4 regions of the Streptomyces sp. NPDC049541 genome follow, and region 4 is predicted to be linked to each of the others. Evidence: riboswitches for the same ligand, from Rfam matches in the RefSeq annotation. Region 4 holds a riboswitch; each other region holds the start of a gene.

The links. A riboswitch is a leader RNA that binds a small molecule or an ion and turns the genes downstream of it on or off. The one in region 4 is predicted to bind cyclic di-AMP.
Region 1: it holds a riboswitch for cyclic di-AMP, as region 4 does, so the genes downstream of both, ACIBW9_RS07975 (C40 family peptidase) here and ACIBW9_RS23025 (transglycosylase family protein) in region 4, are expected to answer to the same signal.
Region 2: it holds a riboswitch for cyclic di-AMP, as region 4 does, so the genes downstream of both, ACIBW9_RS39045 (transglycosylase SLT domain-containing protein) here and ACIBW9_RS23025 (transglycosylase family protein) in region 4, are expected to answer to the same signal.
Region 3: it holds a riboswitch for cyclic di-AMP, as region 4 does, so the genes downstream of both, ACIBW9_RS09335 (NlpC/P60 family protein) here and ACIBW9_RS23025 (transglycosylase family protein) in region 4, are expected to answer to the same signal.

What each region holds. Positions count from the first base shown of each region.
Region 1 is NZ_JBITLY010000002.1:167,081-172,411, forward strand. It holds gene bioB (biotin synthase BioB) at 1-92, opposite strand, end outside; gene ACIBW9_RS07955 (8-amino-7-oxononanoate synthase) at 240-1,376, shown strand; gene ACIBW9_RS07960 (DUF397 domain-containing protein) at 1,446-1,673, opposite strand; gene ACIBW9_RS07965 (helix-turn-helix domain-containing protein) at 1,683-2,543, opposite strand; gene ACIBW9_RS07970 (ATP-binding protein) at 2,757-3,215, shown strand; gene ACIBW9_RS07975 (C40 family peptidase) at 3,319-3,792, opposite strand; cyclic di-AMP (ydaO/yuaA leader) riboswitch at 3,796-4,007, opposite strand; gene ACIBW9_RS07980 (hypothetical protein) at 4,346-4,654, opposite strand; gene ACIBW9_RS07985 (ATP-dependent Clp protease proteolytic subunit) at 4,662-5,297, opposite strand.
Region 2 is NZ_JBITLY010000016.1:155,642-160,972, forward strand. It holds gene ACIBW9_RS39035 (FAD-dependent oxidoreductase) at 1-880, shown strand, start outside; gene ACIBW9_RS39040 (HAD family hydrolase) at 1,015-1,872, shown strand; gene ACIBW9_RS39045 (transglycosylase SLT domain-containing protein) at 1,996-2,478, opposite strand; cyclic di-AMP (ydaO/yuaA leader) riboswitch at 2,483-2,656, opposite strand; gene ACIBW9_RS39050 (polyprenyl synthetase family protein) at 3,333-4,343, shown strand; gene ACIBW9_RS39055 (CHRD domain-containing protein) at 4,495-5,331, shown strand, end outside.
Region 3 is NZ_JBITLY010000002.1:485,255-490,585, forward strand. It holds gene ACIBW9_RS09320 (DinB family protein) at 1-149, shown strand, start outside; gene ACIBW9_RS09325 (response regulator transcription factor) at 164-946, opposite strand; gene ACIBW9_RS09330 (SDR family NAD(P)-dependent oxidoreductase) at 1,175-1,921, opposite strand; gene ACIBW9_RS09335 (NlpC/P60 family protein) at 2,113-3,510, opposite strand; cyclic di-AMP (ydaO/yuaA leader) riboswitch at 3,567-3,740, opposite strand; gene ACIBW9_RS09340 (DUF5997 family protein) at 3,932-4,336, opposite strand; gene ACIBW9_RS09345 (LysR family substrate-binding domain-containing protein) at 4,395-5,180, shown strand.
Region 4 is NZ_JBITLY010000006.1:100,839-106,169, reverse strand. It holds gene ACIBW9_RS23035 (cytochrome P450) at 1-3, opposite strand, end outside; gene ACIBW9_RS23030 (transglycosylase family protein) at 222-1,202, shown strand; cyclic di-AMP (ydaO/yuaA leader) riboswitch at 1,398-1,566, shown strand; gene ACIBW9_RS23025 (transglycosylase family protein) at 1,571-2,251, shown strand; gene eno (phosphopyruvate hydratase) at 2,465-3,751, shown strand; gene ACIBW9_RS23015 (septum formation initiator family protein) at 3,850-4,326, shown strand; gene ACIBW9_RS23010 (DUF501 domain-containing protein) at 4,373-5,331, shown strand, end outside.

The sequences.
Region 1 (5,331 bases), on a different contig from region 4:
TCGTCGGAAGTGGCGAGGACGGCCAGAGCTTCCTCGCGGGTCGGCAGCTCGCGCCGAAGCCCCTTGTCCACCAGCGTGTTCAGCAGGTCCATGAGAGCCGATCCTGTCTTACGGAAGCGCTCCCGGCCAAGGAGAGAATGAACAACAGGGACACTTCGTCGTGTGTGTATTGCCACACCATGGGGTGCGACCGGTCCGGCTAGTGTCTGTCCACTGCCTACAAAAGCCCCGGAGGAGTCATGGCGTTCGGCTGGATCGACGAACAGGCGCGGCTGCGGCGCCGCGCCGGACTCGTACGGACCCTGCGCCCGCGGCCGGCCGACTCCCCGCTGCTGGACCTCGCGAGCAACGACTACCTGGGCCTGACCCACCATCCGGCCATTGCCGAGGGTGCGGCGGAGGCCGCGCGGACCTGGGGCGGCGGCTCGACCGGCTCTCGACTGGTCACCGGTACGACGGAACTCCACACCGAGCTGGAGCACGAGCTCGCCGACTTCTGCGGCTTCGAGGCGGCACTCGTCTTCTCCTCCGGCTACGCGGCCAACCTCGCCGCGGTCACCGCGCTGGCCCCGCACGGTTCGCTGATCGTCTCCGACGCGGGCAACCACGCCTCCCTCATCGACGGCTGCCGGCTGGCCCGGGGCACCACCCAGGTCGTCGGACACGCCGACCCGGAGGCGGTGCGCAAGGCGCTGCAGACACACGAGGACAGTGCGGCGACCGCCGTCGTCGTCTCCGACACGGTCTTCTCGGTCGACGGCGACGCGGCCCCGCTGGCCGAGCTGGCCGCCGTCTGCCGGGAGCGCGGCGCGGGACTGCTGGTCGACGACGCGCACGGCCTCGGCGTCCTCGGCGACGGCGGCCGCGGCGCCCCGTACGCGGCGGGCCTCGCGGGCGCCGACGACGTGGTCGTGACCGCCACGCTGTCCAAGTCGCTCGGCAGCCAGGGCGGAGTCGTCCTCGGCCCCGCCCGGGTCATCGACCACCTCGTCAACGCGGCCCGCACCTTCATCTTCGACACGGGCCTCGCGCCCGCCGCCGCGGGCGCGGCCCTGGCGGCACTGCGACTGCTGCGCCGCGAGCCGGAGCGTGCGGCACGCGCGCGTGCCGTCGCCGCCGAACTGCACGCACGCCTGACCGCCGCGGGTCACGAGGCGGTACGACCGGACGCCGCGGTGGTCTCCGTGCGGGCTCCGTCCCCGGAGGGGGCCGTGCAGTGGGCGGCCGACTGTCGTACGGCAGGCCTCGCCGTGGGCTGCTTCCGTCCTCCTTCCGTGCCCGACGGCGTCTCAAGGCTCAGGCTGACCGCCCGCGCGGACCTCTCCGAGGCGCAGATCGAACGCGCTGTACGTGTGATCGGCGAGACGCGACCATGAGTCGGCGTGACACGGCCGTGTGCCGCACGATGTGGAACTGATCGGAACTGACCAGGCCGATCGGGACGGTCAGGACCTGAATGCGGCCGTGAAGTCCGTCCAGCTCTCGGGGGAGAGGAGCAGGGCGGGCCCGGCCGGGTCCTTGGAGTCGCGCACGGCGAGCAGCCCGGCCCAGGGGCCGGAGAGCGGCCGTGCCGTCTCGACGCAGTTGTTCGCACCCGTGCTGTAGCTGCTGCGCAGCCACTGCACGTCATGCAGATCGGTACTGGAAGGTACGTTCCGAGGCAGTGCTGACATGGTGCCTCCTTACGCGCCGGCACCTATCCCGGCGATGTAATCCAACGAGTCCTCGGGCGAAAGGGCGTGGATCTGAAGGGCGTTGAAGGCCTCGGTGTAGGCCCGGAGGTCTTCTTTCCGTTCGAGGTAGAGGCTACTCGTCAAGTGGTCGAGAACAACCACGTCCAGATCGGAAGTGCTCGAAAATGAGAAGATTACGAAAGGTCCAGTGACGCCGACATGTGCCCCGGCAGCGAACGGCAGTACCTGAAGCCGCACTTGAGGCAGCCGCGCCGCCTCCAGGAGCCGCTCGAGCTGCTGCTTCATGACGTCGGGGCCGCCGATCTCCCGGCGCAGCACCGCCTCGTCCAGTACCGCGCTCAGCTCCAGCGGCGGATCCGAACGCAGTACGTCCTGCCTGGCCAGCCGCACCTCGACCAGGGCGTCCAGCCGTTCGTCGTCCAGCCCGCCGACCGCCGCCCGGGTCACCGCACGTGCATAGGCGGGCGTCTGGAGCAGGCCGGGCACGACGGACGTCTCCAGCGTGCTCATCGCGCTCGCCTGGGACTCCAGACTGATGAAATCGCGGTAGGTCGGCGGCAGTACCCCGCGATAGGCGTGCCACCAGTGATGCCGGCCGCCTCCCTCGTCGGAGCCCGCCAACACCAGGAGCAATTCACGGAGTTGGCCGTCCGCCACGGCGTAGGCGTCCAGGAGTAACCGCACATCGGCCGGTTTCACCCCGCTGGCGCCGGTCTCGATCCGGCTCACCTTCGACTGGTGCCAGCCCACGAGCCGGGCGGCCTCACCACTGGTGAGCCCCGCGCTCGTGCGCAACGCACGCAGTTCGGCGCCCAGTTTCCGGCGGCGCACCGCGGGACCGTGTTGCATGCGCTTCTCCTTACTCCTTCCGTGCCACCCAAATACGGTCTCCCGTCGCAGAGTTCACCGCTTTGAGGGACAGATATATGCATATCTTGGTGGATCGCCACCCGTGACGGGCGCGGTAATGGCAGTCTGGCGACGAAGCACCAGTCCGGGACCGTACTCGAACCATCCGCTCCGTGTCGGACTCCGGTCCCGTGGGAAAGGGACGACCTCGCCATGGCAGACCATTTGGAAGCATCCGTCACTCTGCCGAGCGATCCCGCCTCGGTCTCCGCGGCCCGCGGCTTCGTGGTCACCACGCTGGCCGAGTGGGGACTGCCGGCGGACACGGAGGCCGCCGAGACCATCCGCCTCGTCGTCTCCGAACTCGCCACCAACTCGGTACAGCACACCTTCGGTCAGTCACCCACCTTCACGGTGGACATCGAACTCCACCGTGACGAGCAGCTCCGCATCGGTGTCACCGACAGCCATCCCCGTTTCCCCAAGCGCCTGCCCGCCGCGGTGCAGCAGGACAACGGCCGGGGGATGGTGATCATCCGCTGGCTGGCTGCGGAATGCGGTGGCCGACTGCATGTCCGCCCCACGCGCGAGGGCGGCAAGACGGTCACCATCGAACTCCCGTGGACCGTACCGGCCCAGCCGGTGACGGCAGCGGGGCAGCAGGAGCCGTAGTCGCTCAACCGTGCCCGGCAACTGCGCCCGGGAGCGCTCCGGTGCCGCTTGATGCCCCGCGGGGGCGGCGGCGTGTCAGGTTGCCGTCGCCCCCGCGGGAGAGTCAGCTGACCCGGCCGTACCACACGCTGGACGTCCAGATCTTCTGCAGCTTGACGACGTCCCCGGTCTTCGGGGCGTGCCAGATCTTCCCCTTCCCGGCGTAGATGCCGACGTGGTAGACGTTGGAGCCCGAGTGGAAGAACACCAGGTCTCCGGCCTTGCGGCTCTTCGCGGAGATGTGCTTCGTCTTGTTGTACTGCTGGGCCGCCGTACGGGGCAGGGTCTTGCCCGCCTTCTTGAACGAGTACAGCGTGAGCCCTGAGCAGTCGAACCGGCGCGGCCCCGAGGCGCCCCACTTGTACGGGGAACCCTTTTTGGAAGCCGCGATCTGGAGTGCCTTCGTCGCCATGGTGGCTGCCGAGGCGTCGGAGGCGACACCCGGGACCACGATGGAGCCGCCCACTGCGGCGATGGTGAGGGCCGAGGCCGTACCGGCCCGGACCATCAGCGACGGGACACGATTGAGCGCAGTCATGCGCAACCCTTCGTCAGCCGCCTGTGAAGGATGACCTGTCGGATTCGGGCTGGCGAAGTTGCCCGGCCGCTGACGCGGCTTCACCCCAAGGGCTGCTCGACCCGGTCATGGCGTGACCGTTCCGGCGACCCGTCTTGCTTGGGTCCTCCACTCCTGCCGATCCACTCCTGTCGACCGGTCATCCGGGCGGCGGCAGGACTCGGCGTCCGCCCGGATCGCCCCGCCGCTGCGGCGGGGGCTTGTCGTCAGACAGGGATCTTCACCCATACAAGTCCGAAAATCCCAATGGAACCGGGGGTTTGTGTCGTTACTCACCACTCACCCGTTCGGGTGGACACCCCTGTGTTCGAGGGCGCGTTGAGGCCCCCGGGGAGGCTCGGACCAGCACCGGAGCACCAGAAGCCGGTCTCGGGGCGGGCGCCTTGCGCAACCCTGACGGTCGCGAAAAAGGAGCCGCGACTACGCCGAATGGGGGTACCTCTTTTGGTCCGTTTGACCTCCGGTCCGGACGCTCCGCCGACAGAACGGAAGGTCCGGACCGGCCGTACATGCGTCAACTGCCGGACTCGGGCGGCACCGTGACCCGGGCGGTGCGCCGCTCCCCGTCGAGCACCCGCAGAGCGCGCCCCAGCGTCGGGGCGTGCAGTTCCGTCTCGCCCCGCTGGTGCATCAGCGCCAGGGCGTCGCGCAGCTGGGCCGCCTTGCTCACCAGCGCCTGCGCGGCCCGCAGCCCGCGGTACGTGTCGCCGTGCTGCGCCGGATTGATGCGGCCGAGCAGGTCGACCACGTCGAGGTAACGGTCGATCAACTCGCCCTCGGCGCGGGTGAGGGCGGGCAGCGGTGGAAGTTCGGGTGGGAGCACCGGCCGCTCACCGCCCGGTGGGCGGGGCGAGGGTGGCCTTGCGGCTGGGGATGATCCGGTCCACCAGGCCGTATTCCACGGCTTCTTGGGCGCTCAGGATCTTGTCCCGCTCGATGTCCGCCGCGACTTGCTCCGGGCTGCGTCCCGTGTGCCGTACGAGCATCTCCTCCAGCCGGGATCGCATCCGGCCCAACTCAGCGGCCTGGATGGCCAGATCGCCGGCCTGCCCCTCGACGGGCTCGGCCAGGAGCGGCTGATGGATCACCACGCGCGCGCCCGGCAGCGCGAACCGCTTGCCCGGCGTGCCCGCCCCGAGCAGCACCGCGGCGGACGAGCCGGCCTGCCCCAGGCAGATCGTCTCCACGTCGCAGCCGACGTACTGCATGGTGTCGTAGATCGCCGACATCGCGGTGAACGAGCCGCCGGGGGAGTTGATGTAGAGCGAGATGTCCTGGTCCGGGGCCTGGTACTCGAGGTGCATGAACTGGGCCATCACATCGTTCGCCGAGGTGTCGTCGATCGGCGTCCCGAGAAAGACGATCCGCTCCTCCAGCAGCTTGGAGTACGGATCCATCGTCTTGGTGCCGGAGCTGGTGCGCTCGGTGAACTCGGGCAGGACGTAACGGGCGGACGGTCGGGTCATCGGTACCCCTCCTTCTGCGTCTGTAAAAAATGTA
Region 2 (5,331 bases), on a different contig from region 4:
GCGGGTGGTGTCGGTGGACCGGCGCAAGGGTGGTGGCTTCGAACTGAAGCTGGACTCCGGTGAGTTGTTCACCGCCCGCGCGGTCGTCGTGGCGACCGGTCTGTCCGGCCTCGCCCACCTGCCGGCCGAACTGGCCACCGCCGCGGCGGACGGACCCACCCCCACGGGCCCGGTCTCCCACAGCTCCCAGCAGCACGACCTCACGCGCTACGCCGGCAAGGAACTGATCGTGATCGGCGCAGGGCAGTCCGCGCTGGAGACGGCGGCACTGGCCGCTGAGGCGGGCGCACAGGTGCGGGTGGTCTCCCGCGGTCGTGGCAGGGTCGCCTTCGGCGCACCACCGTGGAAGCAGCCGAGGCTGCGCCCCGAGTCGCCCTTCGGCCGCGCCTGGTCCCTGTGGGCCCTCAGCTACTACCCGCACCCGTACCGCTATCTGCCGGCGGAGGCCCGCCACTACCTGGTGCGGCGCGTCCTCGGTCCGCTCGGCGCGTGGTGGCTGCGCGACCGCTTCGAGGGGAAGGTGCAGGTCAGCGAGGTCGACCGGATCGTGCGGGCGGACGCGGCCGACGGCAGCCCCAAGCTGACGGTCCGCACCCACGCGGGCCGCATCCTGGACATGTCCGCGGACCATGTCATCGCGGCCACCGGATACCGGGTGGACATCGCGGCCATGGACTTCCTCGGCCACGAACTGCGCACCCGTCTCGCGGTGAGCCGCGGCACGCCCAAACTGGGTGCGGGATACGTCTCCTCGGTCCCCGGCCTGTACTTCACCGGCCTGCCGGCCGCGGCGTCGTACGGCCCGGTGATGCGCTTCGTGTGCGGCACCGAGTTCGCCTCTCCGAGGCTGGCCAAACACCTGGCGGCAGTGCACGGTTAGGCAGCGGCCGCGGGCCCCTGCCTGACGAGGAAGAGCCAACAAGGATAGGGGAGTTGAGCGGGGGACGGCGGGGCAATCAGCCGTCCTCCGGTTCGCGATGAGTAGGTGGGGCGTCCTGTCCGTATTCTCTGATCATGGCCGCACCCACCGCATATGCACTCATCGCCACCGACCTGGACGGCACGCTGCTCCGAGGCGACGACACGCTGTCCGACCGGTCCCTCGCCGCTCTCGCACGGGTCGCCGGGGCCGGTGCCCGGCACCTGGTCGTGACGGGCCGGCCGGCCCCCAGGGTGCGGCCGCTCTTCGAGCAACTGGGCAGCGGGGGGCTCGCGGTGTGCGGGCAGGGCGCGCAGGTGTACGACGTGGGCGCGGACCGTCTGCTGTGGTCCGTCACCCTGGACCGGGAGTTGGCCGAGACCGCCCTCGGCAAGATCGAGGCAGAGGTGGGCCAGGTGTACGCGGCTGTCGACCAGGACGGTGTGGAGGGACTCACGCTCATCGAACCGGGCTATCTGATGCCGCATCCGACGCTGCCGGCGGTCCGGGTCGACCGACGCGAGGACCTGTGGTGCGAACCCATCAGCAAGGTGCTGCTGCGTCATCCCGCCCTGTCCGACGACGAGTTGGCGGCGACGGCACGCTCGGTGGTGGGTTCGCTGGCCACCGTCACCATGTCGGGGCCGGGGACCGTCGAACTCCAGCCATGCGGCATCACCAAGGCGACGGGCCTCGCACTGGCCGCCGCGCACCTGGGACTCGGTCCTGAGCAGACCATCGCCTTCGGCGACATGCCCAATGACATCCCCATGTTCGACTGGGCCGCCCACGGCGTCGCCATGGCCAACGCCCACCCCGAACTCAAGGCGGTGGCCGACGAGATCACCCTGTCGAACGAGGACGACGGCATCGCCGTCGTCCTCGAGCGACTGTTCTTCGAGTTCGGGGAGCTCGATGTGCTCCGTGAACTCGGGGAGCTGGAGGAGCTCTGAGCGGCCTCGGCGAAGTCCGCCACGGTCCGGCAGCGCCCCTTCAGGGGCGCGGGGAACGGCGCGACCAGCCACGACGGCGCAGCAGACAACGAACGGCCCATCGCGGCACCTCCGACGGAGGGCTCAGTAGGCACCGAAGACGTTGTCGATCGACCCGTACCGCGCGGCGGCGTAGTTGCAGGCGGCCGTGATGTTCGCGATCGGGTCGAAGGGGTTCATCGCCGTGCCGGGCACGTGGTAGGCGAGGAACGTCGGGTCGATGACCTGCAGCAGTCCCTTGGACGGGGTGCCTGCGAGCGCGTTCGAGTCCCAGTTGTTGATGGCGGCCGGGTCGCCCGAGGACTCGCGGATGATGTTGCGGTAGATGCCGTTGTACGTCCCGGGAATCCCGTTCTGCTTCATGACCTGGAGGGCGCCCCGGATCCAGCCGTCGAGGTTGTCGGCGTAGCCCATCGACTTCACGTTGGCGACGGTCGGGGTGGCCGCGGACGCGCTGTTGGCCCCGATGAGCGGGAGGGCGAGAACGGCGGCGCCCGTACCGGTGACGGCGAGCTTGCGGGCGAGGCGGTTGCTTCTGGGGCGGCGGTGCTGACCTGTTGCAGGCATGGCGGGATCCTCTCCGTCGCCTGCGAGGTGAGCTGTCGGGTTCGGGCGGGGAGATGCCCGGCCGCGCAGCCGTACGGCAACGCGACTTCACCCCTAGCCGGCCCGGGACGATGCCCGGTCCGGCGGCCTACCTGGTTCCCCCGCTCCTGCCGTGCGAGTGAGTCGGTCGATGGTCGTGCCCGGGTGGCGGCAGGATTCGGCGTCCACCCGACAGGCCGGGAACGTATGCGAGAGCACATGGCGGGAACAAGTGTCAGCTTCACAGATCACACCTGTTGACCTTGGTCTGAGGCTTATGGGGGACTTGATCCTTTGCGGTTGCCAAGCTTCAACTCGCGTACGAAGGAGGGGAACCGGAGTGAGCGCGGCGCTCGTCGGCCGGCACTGCCGTGTGAGTCAAGTCACCGGCATCCGCAAGAACGGCAAATGGGGCAATGGCCCCAACTCGTGGTCAACCAGCCGCCCATCGCCTCATTGGGGGGCGAAAGCGGAACCTGGCGTGTGGTGCGCGTCGTTGTCATGACGGTCGCCCGTCGAGCGCCCCGCACCGGGATCCGGAGGTCCTCGTGAGTCGTTTCGTGAGGGAGGGGCGATCGGGCGTTCCGACTCGTACGGACGCGCCGGGGTACACGCCGAGAGGCGCGCCGGCCGACACCCCGATAGACAAGTCGATAGATATCCGTTCTTATCTCTTGATCAAAAACATACCGGTCGTGATCCGATACCGCCCGGGCTGGACGGGTGGGCGGCATCGGTGATCGAAAGGTGACCGGATACGCTGACTTGAGTGATGTCAGCGACCTATCGACAAACCGTGTAACCGCCAGTAGACACCAGCAGACAGGAGACCCCTCGTGACCGTCGTCGGGCCGTTCGGGCTGAGCGTGCGGGACCAGGCTCTGGAAGCCGATGTCCAGGCCGGATTGGCGGCCGTCGAGGAAGGTTTGCTCGAAGCCACCAAGAGTGAGGTGCCCTTCATCACGGAGGCCGCCCAGCATCTGGTGCGGGCGGGCGGGAAGCGGTTCCGCCCGCTGCTCGTGATGCTCGCCGCCCAGTTCGGCGACCCGTATGCGCCGGGGGTCGTGCCGTCGGCCGTGGTGGTGGAGCTGACCCATCTGGCGACGCTGTACCACGACGACGTGATGGACGAGGCCGCCGTGCGGCGCGGCGTCGACAGCGCCAACACCCGCTGGGGCAACTCGGTGGCGGTCCTCACCGGCGACTTCCTGTTCGCGCGCGCCTCGCACATCCTCGCCGACCTCGGACCCGAGGCGGTCCGGGTGCAGGCCGAGGCGTTCGAGCGCTTGGTCACCGGGCAGATCCTGGAGACGGCGGGGCCGCAGGACGGACGGGACCCGGTCGACCACTACCTGGACGTGCTCGGCGGCAAGACGGGCTCGCTGGTGGCCGTGTCGTGCCGCTTCGGGGCGATGATGTCGGGCGCCGACGAGACCGTCGTGGACGTGCTCACGCAGTACGGGGAGCGGCTCGGGGTCGCCTTCCAGCTGGCGGACGACGTACTGGACATCGCCTCCGAGTCGCGCGAGTCCGGCAAGACCCCGGGCACCGACCTCCGCGAGGGAGTCCCCACGCTTCCGGTGCTGCGGCTGCGGGAGCGGGCGGCCCGGCTCGGGCTTGCCGAGGACATCGCCCTGTGCGAGCTGCTGGACTCCGATCTGAGCGACGACGCCCGGCACGCCGAGGCGCTCGCCGGGCTGCGGGCGCACCCGGCGCTCGAGCAGGCACGTCGGGACACGGTGCGCTACGCGGAGGAGGCGCGAGCGGCGCTGGCTCCGCTGCCGGAGTGCGATGCAAAGCTCGCGCTGATGGAGATGTGCGACGCCGTGGTGCATCGGGCCGGCTGAGCTGTCGGCCGGGTCGGACTCCGTCCTGCGTTCCACATGGTGTGATACGCGTCACACATCTGGACTGAGTCCAGAATGAGATCACTTCCGTAGACACAGCCAGAGGCCGACGCAGGGGGTGTCGGCCGGTCTACGGGGAGAAAACAGAATCATGGGCATGAACGCGACGTTCTCGAAGCGCCGTAAGAGCCTGATGGCCACCGCTGTCGCGGTGGTCGCCGCCGGGGGGATCGCCGTCGCGGTGATCCCTGCCCATGCCACCGCAGGGGCCGCGTCCGACGACAACGGGGGAACCCTTCTGGCCGCCAGTCTGCGCGGGGCCAACGAGGTGCCCGTGGCGGGCGGTCCGGCAGTCGGCGACCAGGACGGGGCCGCTCTCGAGTTCATCAAGGTGCAGGACGACAAGGTGTCCGTCGCCGTGACCTGGCGCGGCACCGGCAAACCGACCATGCTCCACATCCACCAGGGCGCCAAGGGCACCAACGGCGGCGTCAAGGTCGACTTCACCGACCTGCTGAAGAACGGCAAGCGGCACAGCGTCACCGGCACGGTCGAGGTCAAGGACGCCGGCCTGCTCGCCGCCCTCAAGTCCGACCCGGGTTCGTTCTACGCCAACCTGCACACCACCGAGTTCCCCGGCGGCGCCGTCCGCGGCCAGCTCCACAAGGTCGCCGTCGCCGCCTTCGACTTCCGTGACGCCCTGCACAACTTCCAGGCGTCCGTGATCAAGGGCAAGCAGATCTACGAGTGCAAGCCCGCCGCCGGCGGTGGCTACGCCTTCGCCCAGCGGGACGTCGGCGCCCTGCTCGGCGGCGGCATCCGGCACTCCTTCGTCGCGCCCGACTCCGGTATGCCGCAGTGGGTCGCACCGGACGGAAGTGCGGTGACCGGGGCGGTCCTGTCCAAGACGCCGAACGGCGACGGCAACATCCCCGAGCTCGACCTCAAGGCCACCCGGTCCGGCAAGCACCACGGTCTGCTCGCGAAC
Region 3 (5,331 bases), on a different contig from region 4:
TCGACAAGGTCGGCCACTGTACGTATCCGCACGGCAGCGACCCGGAAGACCCTTTCGTCGACATCGTGTGGTGGGTCAACCAGGAAGTCCTGCACCACGGGGCCGAGATCGCCCTGCTGCGCGACCTGTACCGCGCGCGCCGGACCTGACCGGCCGCCACGGGTCACGGCATGGGGATCAGCCCCAGCTGCTGGGCCCTCAGGACCGTGCTGATGCGGTCGCGGGTGCCGAGTTTGCGGTAGATCTTCTCGATGTGCTTGTGGACCGTACGGTCCGAGATGCCGAGCCGTCGGCCGATCGCGGCCGCCGTCAGGGCGTCCGAGAGCAGGAGCAGGACGGTCGTCTCCCGCGGTGTGAGAGGACAGTCCGCGGCCGGTCCGTCGGCGGTGTCCGGGGCGGCCGTCCGCTTCCAGCGCTCCAGGAGCTGCCGTTGCTGCTCGACGGCCGCCAGCAGCGGCTGCAGCTGCCGGGCCACGCGGACGTGATCGTCGGTGAAGTCCGTACCCGAGCGGTAGATCATGCATCCGGTGATCGGCGTCGTCGTCTCGGGCAGCGGTACGGCCAGTACGTGGTCCGCGTCCATGATGTCGCCGATCAGCCGCGCGGTCGGGCTCACGGACCATGCGGCGCCGGCCGCCGCGCGTGCCGTGAGGGGAGTCCGGTCCGGCCCGCCCGCATAGTGGTCCGCGAACGGAAACCCCGCCCGCAGCAGGCCCAGGTCCTCCTCCCCGAGCCTCTCGAACTCGACGGCCACCTCGGAGGGCAGGCCGACCGTGCCCTGGGCCTCGTTCCAGTCGTCGAGCTTGTAGATCAGCGTCTCGCCGCCGCACAGGCCGGGCAGGGCGGACGCCAGCAGCGGCCACAGCCGCTCCGGCTCACGCTCGTTGAGGGCGGCGACGGCCACCGACAGCATGCGTTCGTGGGCCCCGCCCGGCACCTGTGCCACCTCTTCTCCGCTCGTCCGCCGCGTACGCAGTTGTACCCATACCGGCGACGCCGTCCACTGCCCGAGACTGCATGCGAGCACCCTCGAGAAACAACAACATTCTCGGATACTCCAGCACGTCGGCGCCACGGCAGCCGCAGCAGGGGGAGCCCCGGCGCCGGGGGGACGCCTGGACCCCCACGCCGTGCCGGGGCCGCCGGCGCGGGGGACCGGCGGCCCCGGCACGGCTCACTCCGGAACGGGCGGGTTCGTACGCATCGCATCCGAGATCGACTTGACGCCACCGTGCGCGGTGAGGCCCCCGTCCACCGGGATCTCCGCCCCGGTGATGAACGACGACTCGTCGGACAGCAGGAAGACCACGAGCGGTGCGATGTCGTCGACGCTTCCGCTACGGCCGAGGGGGGTCTCGCGGATGGTCGCCTCCCGGAAGGCGGGAGTGGCGGCGGCCGTCATCTCGGTCTCGATATAGCCGGGATGGACGGTGTTCACGCGGATGCCCCGCGGTCCCAGCTCCATGGCGGCGATCTTCGACACCCCGCGCAGGGCCCATTTGCTGGCCGTGTACGCCACCGGGTAGTAGCCGGTGAGCGCGGCGGACGAGCCGACGTTGACGATCGACGAGCCGGGCGGCATCAGCGGGGCCAGGTGCTGGATGCCGAGCAGTGGTCCGGTCGTGTTCACCGCCTGGACCTGCGCGAAGTCCTCGGGTCGCACCTCACCCAGCCGCTCGCGCCGGATGACGCCCGCGTTGTTGACCAGTCCGTGGATCTCGCCGTACGACTCCTTCAACTCGCCGGCCAGCGCCGCCCAGTCGCTCTCGCTGCTGACGTCCAGGCGGCGTACGTCGCCCTCGGGCCGCACGTCGGTGGCGACCACCCGTGCGCCGGCCCGGATCAACGCCTCCGCCTCGGCGGCCCCCTGGCCCCGGGCGGCCCCGGTGACGACCACGACCTTCCCGGCCAGGCGCTGCATGTTCTCGTTGCTCACGGGGCCATCCTTCACCACCGAGGCAGCCTGAGCTCGTACTCCGGGTGGATCCGCCGCAAGTACCCGGTGTCGTCGCGGCTGCGCATCCCCGACGAGCGCCGGGGCCGCCGGCTTCCGTCGGCGGCCCCGTGGTTCATCGCGCTGTCGGTGTCACGCCTCTGCCGGCGTTCCTGATCTCACGCAGGGCGTACGGCGATACGCACCGCGGCTTCGCCTGCGTAGTGGACCGGGTCCTCGCGTATGACGGCGCCCGGGCCAGGCGCGTGAATCATCAAGCCGTTGCCGGTGCAGAGGCCGACATGGCTGAAGTTGTCGTTGAAGAAGATCAGGTCGCCGGGGCGGCTCTCTGACAGGGGAATCACCGTGCCGGCGCCCGCCTGCTCGTACGTGGTCCGTGGCAGGGTGACCCCGGCGGCCCGCCAGGCGGCCTGGGTGAGCCCGGCGTTGTCGTACGACTCCGGCCCGACCGCACCCCACAGACACGGCCTGCCGATCTGTGCACGGGCGAAGTCGATGGCCCTGTCGGCCTTGGTGGCGGTGGGCGTACCGGCGGCGGGCACACCCGTGTCGAGGACGGACGCCTGCACGGTCCAACCCCCGGCCTGGGGTATGCCGGTGTCGGGCATGGACGGCTGGGCGCGCCATTCCTCCACCGCGGGTACGCCGGTGTCCGGCAGGGAAGGCTGCGTGCGCCACTCCTGCGTCGCGGGTGCACCCGTGTCCGGCGCGGAAGGCTGCATGCGCCACGGCTCGACCGCGGGTACGCCCGTGTCGAGGACGGAGGGCTGCATGAGCCGGTCCCCGGCCGGGGGCAGGCCCGTGTCGAGGACGGAGGGCTGCATGCGCCACGCCTCCTCGGCCGCCGGGCGGGTCTGCTGAGCCTGGTCCTGCCAGGGCAGCTGGGCCGGCACGGTCTCAACGGCCGGGCGTGGCGCGGAGGTCTGCCGGGCGGTGTACCGGTACAGCAGCTCGCTGGCCGCCGCGATCTTGCGCTGGTTCCGCTCCTTGGACTTGCGCAGGGAGGTCTGCCTGGACTCGGGGGCCGCCGCGGGCAGCGCGGGGGCGGCCTCCTGGCGGGGCTGCGGGACGGCGGGGAGCGTGGCCGTGGGGCCGGCGGTCAGCTCGGCGACCGGACGGCGGGACTCCGCGGAGGGCAGTTCGGCCACGGGCCGGGCGGTCGCCGCCGGCTCCACGGCGGTGCTGCGGCTGTCCGCCGGGCGCCGGGGCTCGGCCTGGCGAGCCGGCCTGCGGTCGGCCGGCAGCGCCGCGGGAACCGTCGGCCCCAGCGAGGCACGCGCTCCGTCGAACCACCGCCGGGACACCGAGTCCAGTGCCGGATCCGAGCGGCCGCGCTCGCGGGGCGGGGCGGCGGGCGGCCGCGCTCCCAGCAGCTGAGCCCGGGTGAAGTTGTAGTTCCCGGTGTCGGACTCGGCCTGGTCGTAGAGGCTGCTCACGCGCTCCCGGACGGCTTCACGGCTGGGGCCCTCGTCACCGGTGGTCGGTGCGGCGTCGGCGGTCTGCGAGAACAGGGCCACCGAGGTGAGGGCCGCGGTCGCGAGAGCGGAATTGCGCATACCGGGAAGGCCGAAGCCTCCGGTGCGCGATGGTCGATCCGGCGCCATGGGAGCCGTACTCCTTCCGTACTCCGCCTACCGAGTTAGCTGTCGGGTTCGGGCGGTCGGTTCCGGAAGGCATGCCCTACGGCCCCTGCCTGGCGGGCAGTTGGGCCGATTCACCCCGTCGTTCGGTTGGGTCCCCGGTTCCGGCTGCCACGAGGGCGCACCGGATTCGGCGGAGGCCGCGCGTCCCGGCGGGGTTCGCCGGAGGAACTCGTGCGGCCTGGAGCCACGCTAGCCAACTTGTGCGGCTCGTGTGAAGGTTGAAGGCCGGAATGTCCGATACGCTTTTGTGACCTTCGTCGTGACGCGCCGTCAGATCCGTGCGTTGTGCACGGAGTGGATCCGGACGGCAACCGTCCGTCGCGAACGGTCCCCGTCAGGCCCGCGGGCCCTCGCTGCGAGCCTCACGCTCGGCGTTGCGCTTCTTGATGCGCGCCGTCTCCTTGCGGACCTCGGCCTGGGTGGCGCGCTCCTTCTGCAGCCACTCGGGCTGTTCCTGCTTCAAGGCCTCGATCTGCTCGGTGGTGAGCGCCTCGGTGATCCCGCCGCGGGCGAGACCCGCGATGGAGACGCCCAGCTTCGCCGCGACCACCGGACGGGGGTGCGGACCGTTCGCCCGCAGCTCGCGCAGCCACTCGGGCGGCTCGGACTGGAGCCGGTCGAGCTCGGCTCGTGAGACGACACCCTCCCGGAACTCGGCGGGGGTGGCATCGAGGTACACACCCAGCTTCTTCGCCGCGGTCGCGGGCTTCATCGTCTGGGTGCTCTGGTGCGACTTCATGCCGTCCAGGGTATCGAGCATGTTCGAGCCCTCCGACCACGGCCGGTAGCCTGGCCTGGTGACAGGCTCGGAAGAATCCCAGGCGTTCCGGCTTGCGTACGTCCCGGGAGCGACGCCCGCCAAGTGGGTGCGGATCTGGAACGAGCGCCTGCCCGACATCCCGCTCAACCTCCTCGCCGTACCGGCTGCCGAGGCATCCGACGTGCTGCGCGCCGGCGGGGCCGACGCGGGGCTCGTACGGCTGCCGGTCGACCGTACGTTCTTCAGCGCGATCCCCCTCTACACCGAGACGACGGTCGTCGTCGTCCCCAAGGACCATGTGATCACGGCGGCGGACGAGGTGACCGTGGCGGACCTCGCGGACGAGGTCCTCTTCCACCCCCTCGACGACGTCTTCGACTGGGACCGGCCGCCGGGAGAGCCCGCCTTCGAGCGCCCCGCCACCACCGAGGACGCCGTGGAACTGGTCGCTGCGGGCGTCGGCCTCCTGGTCGTCCCCCAGTCCCTGGCCCGTCTGTACCACCGCAAGGACCTCACATACCGGCCGCTGGTGGACGGGCCCGAGTCGAGCGTCGCCCTGGCGTGGCCCGAGGAGGCCACCACGGACCTGGTCGAGGATTTCATCGGAATCGTCCGCGGGCGCACGGTCAACAGCTCCCGCGGGCGTAAGACGGCGACACCGGAAACGAAGGGCAGGGCGGGCGACACGACCGGCGCCCGGCGCAAGTCCGCCGCGGCGAAGGTGACCGGAAAAACGGCTGGGAAGTCGGCGGGGCGCAACCCGAGGACCGGATCCGACGTCTCCAAGGGCGCCAAGCGAAGGAAGCCCCGCCGCCGGGCCTAGCCTCCCACGGGGTGGCCTCGCCCCGTTCCGACCATCCGGTGGGGCGATGGACGGGAGGCGGGGGAGTTTTGCTACGCAAGGGGGTGCGGTGCGCGGGCGGCGCCGCGGATCGGCTGCGAGCCCACGGACTGTGGGGCGATCCGGTCGACCG
Region 4 (5,331 bases):
CACAGGACGACCGTATCGGGAGCGTGCAGGTGGATGCGCCGCCGCGGCGAACGGGTCGAAGATGACACGCGTTCAAGTCTGTGATCTTCACGTGATCTACGCGGCATTAACTTGTGACAAGTGATCGGCACCGGCTACGTTCACGGACCAGCGCGGCGGTATCGAACGCCTGTCGGTGTCATGCGCCGCGCGGTCATTGCTGTCTCGCGAAAGGCCTCCGCATGCTCTCCGGGAACGGTCGACACCGTCGCCCCCGTCAGGCTCCGGCCATCCTCGTCGCGGCCGGAGTGACCGGCTCCGCCATCGCGATCCCGCTCTTCGCCGCGGGCGGCGCGAGCGCCGCCGACGGCACCACGTGGGACAAGGTGGCGCAGTGCGAGACGGGCGGTTCCTGGAGCGAGAACAGCGGCAACGGGTTCTACGGCGGGCTCAAGTTGACCCAGGAGAACTGGGAGAAGTACGGCGGCCTCGACTACGCCCCCCGGGCCGACCTCGCCAGCCGCAACCAGCAGATAGCCGTCGCCGAGAAGCTCCTGGACGACCAGGGTGTCGGCGCCTTCCACACGTGCGGACTGACCTCCGGGCTCACCAAGGACTCGGGTTCGGCCGCCATCGACACCGGCGTGCTGGGCGGCGGTTCCGGTTCGTCCGATTCCTCCGGGGCGTCCGACTCGCTGGGGCTGTCCAACTCCTCGGGCAGCGCTTCCGACGGGTCTTCTTCGTCGGATTCGTCCTCCGGCTCGTCCTCCAGTGCCTCCCCTTCGACTTCCGCGAGCGCGACGGACAACTCCACCGAATCCGGCACATCCGCCTCGCCGTCCACCTCTCCGTCCAAAAAGGCCACGGCCGACCCACAGGGCGCCGACAGCTCGTCGACAGGCAAGGCGAAGGTGGACGACTCGGACAATCTCGAGCCCCCGGCGTCCACTTGGACCCTCGTCGACACCGGCACGACCGGCACCGGCCGCCACCGTGGCGCCAGCGCCGACGAGACGGCCGGTGAGACCGCCGACAAGACCAAGACCGACGGCGGCACGCGCGACACGTACACCGTCCACGCCGGTGACACTCTCGCCTCCATCGCCGACTCCCTTGGCCTGGACGGCGGGTGGCGTGCGCTCTATGCCGCGAACAAGAACGCCATCGGTGTCGACCCGAATCACATCTTCGCCGGTCAGACCCTGAAACTCGGTGCCGAATAGGGCGAAAAACAACGGGAGTTCACGTCATACTTCGCCACTGAATGTCCGGTTTGGCGAAAGTGTGGGATGAGTCTCAGAAGCCCTGATCGTCTTTGAAATTCGACGGATCGCGTGTCTACCGTCGTCACCGCTCGTCAACACGAGCCCCGGCTGCCGCAACGCCGAATCCTGCCAGCGGCCGTACGGGAACAGTCGTCGCGTAAAGCGCCGTAGGCAGGAGCGGGGGACCCAAGGTAGGTGCCGACCCGGGCAGTTGACGGGCGGCTAGGGGTGTAGCCGTGTCTCGTGAGAGCGAGAGCACGGCCGGGCAACTCAACCGGCCCGAACCCGACAGCTCACCTCGCAGGCGTCGGTGAGGGGATCGAACCATGCTGTTTTCCGGCAAGGGCAAGCACCGCCGTCCGTCCAAGGCCACCCGCGTCGCCGCGCTGGCCGGCGTCACCGGCGTCGCCATCGCCGCTCCGCTGATGGCGGCCGGCAACGCCTCCGCCGCCACCGCCTCCGAGTGGGACAAGGTCGCCCAGTGCGAGTCCGGCGGCAACTGGTCCATCAACACCGGGAACGGCTACTACGGCGGCCTGCAGTTCTCCGCCTCCACCTGGGCCGCGTACGGCGGCACCGCCTACGCCCCGCAGGCCAACCAGGCCTCCAAGGCGCAGCAGATAGCCGTCGCCGAGAAGGTCCTCGCCTCCCAGGGCAAGGGTGCCTGGCCGGTCTGCGGCACGGGCCTGTCCGGTGCCGCCTACAACGGCAGCGCCCCCAGCGCGAACACCAACCGCTCCAGCGACTCCCAGGCCGCCTCCCGCTCCGCCGAGCGCCCGGCCGCGAAGACCGAGAGCACCAAGAGCACCAAGACCGTCACCACCCCGACCGGCAAGAAGGTCAAGAAGGGCGACGGCGAGTACAAGGTCGTCAAGGGCGACACCCTCAGCTCGATCGCCGAGAAGCACGGCGTCAAGGGCGGCTGGCAGAAGCTGTTCAAGCTGAACAAGGACATCATCGAGGACGCCAACCTCATCTACCCGGGTCAGCAGCTGCACCTCAAGTGACAGCCTCGCGGTCTCCCCGCTCCGGTGCGTGTTCCCCCGTACGCACCGGAGCGGGGTTCTTTTTGCTCCCCCTCTTTGTTCCGTTCGGAAACAATTTACTCTCGGTTCTGCCCAAGAGGTGGTCGGCAACGTGGCCGATCGGCCTTGGGCGGTTAGGCTCGTCCCGCAGAGCCACCGCGCTACTGCCGTAGCCGTGTCACATCCAAGAAGGAGATGCTCGTGCCGTCCATCGACGTCGTCGTAGCCCGGGAAATCCTGGACTCCCGAGGCAACCCCACGGTCGAGGTCGAGGTCGGCCTCGACGACGGCAGCACGGGTCGTGCCGCCGTCCCGTCCGGCGCCTCCACGGGCGCCTTCGAGGCCATCGAGCTCCGCGACGGTGACCCCAACCGCTACCAGGGCAAGGGTGTCGAGAAGGCCGTCCTCGCCGTCATCGAGCAGATCGGCCCCGAGCTGGTCGGCTACGACGCCACCGAGCAGCGCCTGATCGACCAGGCCATGTTCGACCTGGACGCCACCGACAACAAGGGCTCCCTCGGCGCCAACGCCATCCTCGGCGTCTCCCTCGCCGTCGCCCACGCCGCCTCCGAGGCCAGCGACCTGCCGCTCTTCCGCTACCTGGGCGGCCCGAACGCGCACCTGCTGCCGGTGCCGATGATGAACATCCTGAACGGCGGCTCGCACGCCGACTCCAACGTGGACATCCAGGAGTTCATGATCGCCCCGATCGGCGCGGAGTCCTTCTCCGAGGCCCTGCGCTGGGGCGCCGAGGTCTACCACACCCTCAAGAAGGTGCTGAAGACCAAGGGCCTGTCCACCGGCCTCGGCGACGAGGGCGGCTTCGCCCCGAACCTGGAGTCCAACCGCGCCGCGCTCGACCTCATCATCGAGGCCATCAAGCAGGCCGGCTACGTCCCCGGCCAGCAGATCGCGCTCGCGCTCGACGTCGCCGCGTCCGAGTTCTACAAGGACGGCAAGTACGAGTTCGAGGGCAAGTCCCGCTCGGCCGCCGAGATGACCGAGTACTACGAGGAGCTCGTGGCGGCCTACCCGCTCGTCTCCATCGAGGACCCGCTGTTCGAGGACGACTGGGCCGGCTGGAAGGTCATCACCGACAAGCTGGGCGACAAGGTCCAGATCGTCGGCGACGACCTCTTCGTCACCAACCCGGAGCGCCTGGCCCGCGGCATCGAGGAGGGCACCGCCAACGCCCTGCTCGTCAAGGTGAACCAGATCGGCTCGCTCACCGAGACCCTGGACGCCGTCGAGATGGCCCAGCGCAACGGCTTCAAGTGCATGATGTCCCACCGCTCCGGCGAGACCGAGGACGTCACCATCGCCGACCTCGCCGTCGCGGTGAACTGCGGCCAGATCAAGACCGGCGCCCCGGCCCGCTCGGACCGCGTCGCCAAGTACAACCAGCTGCTGCGCATCGAGGAGATCCTCGACGACGCCGCGGAGTACGCGGGCCGCAGCGCGTTCCCCCGCTTCAAGGGCTGACCCAACCTGGGCTAAGCCTTAGCCAGTCGTACGTACGTCCCCGTACCGGTCCCGTACCGTGTGCGGGGACGTACGCACGTGTGACGGGAGGCGGCGACATGGCAGTGAAGGACCGGGACCGGTTCTCCACCGCGACCAGGATCAGGCTGCTCGGCGAGCAGACGGCGGCCCGGGTCTACCGCTCCCAGACCAAGCGGCAGGCCCGCCGGTCTCGGTTGACCGGCCGGGCGGCGCTGCTCGCCCTGGTGCTGTGCTCGATGGTGGTGGCGCTGGCGTACCCCATGAGGCAGTACGTCTCCCAGCGCTCCCAGATCGCCGATCTCCAGCGGCAGCGGGAGCAGGCCAGGGCGCGGGTCGAGCAGCTGCGCGACCTGAAGGCGCGCTGGCAGGACGACGAGTACGCCGAACAGCAGATCCGGCTGCGGCTGCACTATGTGCTGCCCGGGGAGACCAGTTTCGTCGTGATCGACCCGAGCACGGCCAAGCAGTCGCGCTTCGAGCAGGGCGCGGGCCACCGCCCCTGGTACACGAACGTCTGGGACGGGGTCGACAGGTCGGACGCATCCGACCAGTGATCAGGCCCGCCGACCAGTGATATCGACAGAGGAATTCAGTTCAGGCATGCATACGCCCCCGCCGCCCACCCCGCGCACCGAGCCCACCGACGCCGACGTCGAGGCCTTCAAGCAGCAGCTCGGGCGGCCGCCGCGCGGGCTGCGCGCCATCGCGCACCGCTGCCCCTGCGGCCAGCCGGACGTCGTGGAGACGGCCCCCCGCCTGCCGGACGGCACGCCCTTCCCGACGACGTACTACCTGACGTGCCCCCGTGCCGCCTCGGCGATCGGCACGCTGGAGGCCAACGGCGTCATGAAGGAGATGACGGAGCGGCTCCAGACGGACCCGGAGCTGGCCGCCGCCTACCGCGCCGCGCACGAGGACTACCTCGCGCGCCGTGACGCCATCGAGGTCCTGGAGGGCTTCCCGAGCGCGGGCGGCATGCCCGACCGGGTGAAGTGCCTGCACGTCCTGGTGGGCCACTCGCTGGCGGCGGGCCCGGGCGTCAACCCGCTGGGCGACGAGGCGATCGCGATGCTGCCGGAGTGGTGGCTGAAGGGCCCGTGCGTGACGCCCTGCGGGCCGCCGACCGGCGAGGGATGGCAGACGGACGTCTCCGAGGACGGCACGGGTCACTTCGCCTTCAAGCCGCTCGCTGCCCCCGACCCGGCGGACGAGCTCCCCGGCGAGGAGGGCGAGGTCACCGACCCCGCCGAGGTCCGCAGCGGCTCCTTCGCGTACAAGCCGATGGTCGCCGAGGGATTCAGCCGGGTCGCCGCCGTCGACTGCGGCACGAACTCCATCCGGCTCCTGGTGGCGGACGTGAACCCGGCCACCGGCGAACTGCTGGAGCTCGACCGGCGCATGACCATCGTGCGGCTCGGACAGGACGTGGACCGGACCGGGCGGCTGGCCCCCGAGGCGCTGGAGCGGACGTTCGCGGCCTGCCGGGAGTACGCGGAGGTGATCCGTGACCTGGGCGCCGACAAGGTGCGGTTCGTGGCCACGTCGGCCTCCCGGGACGC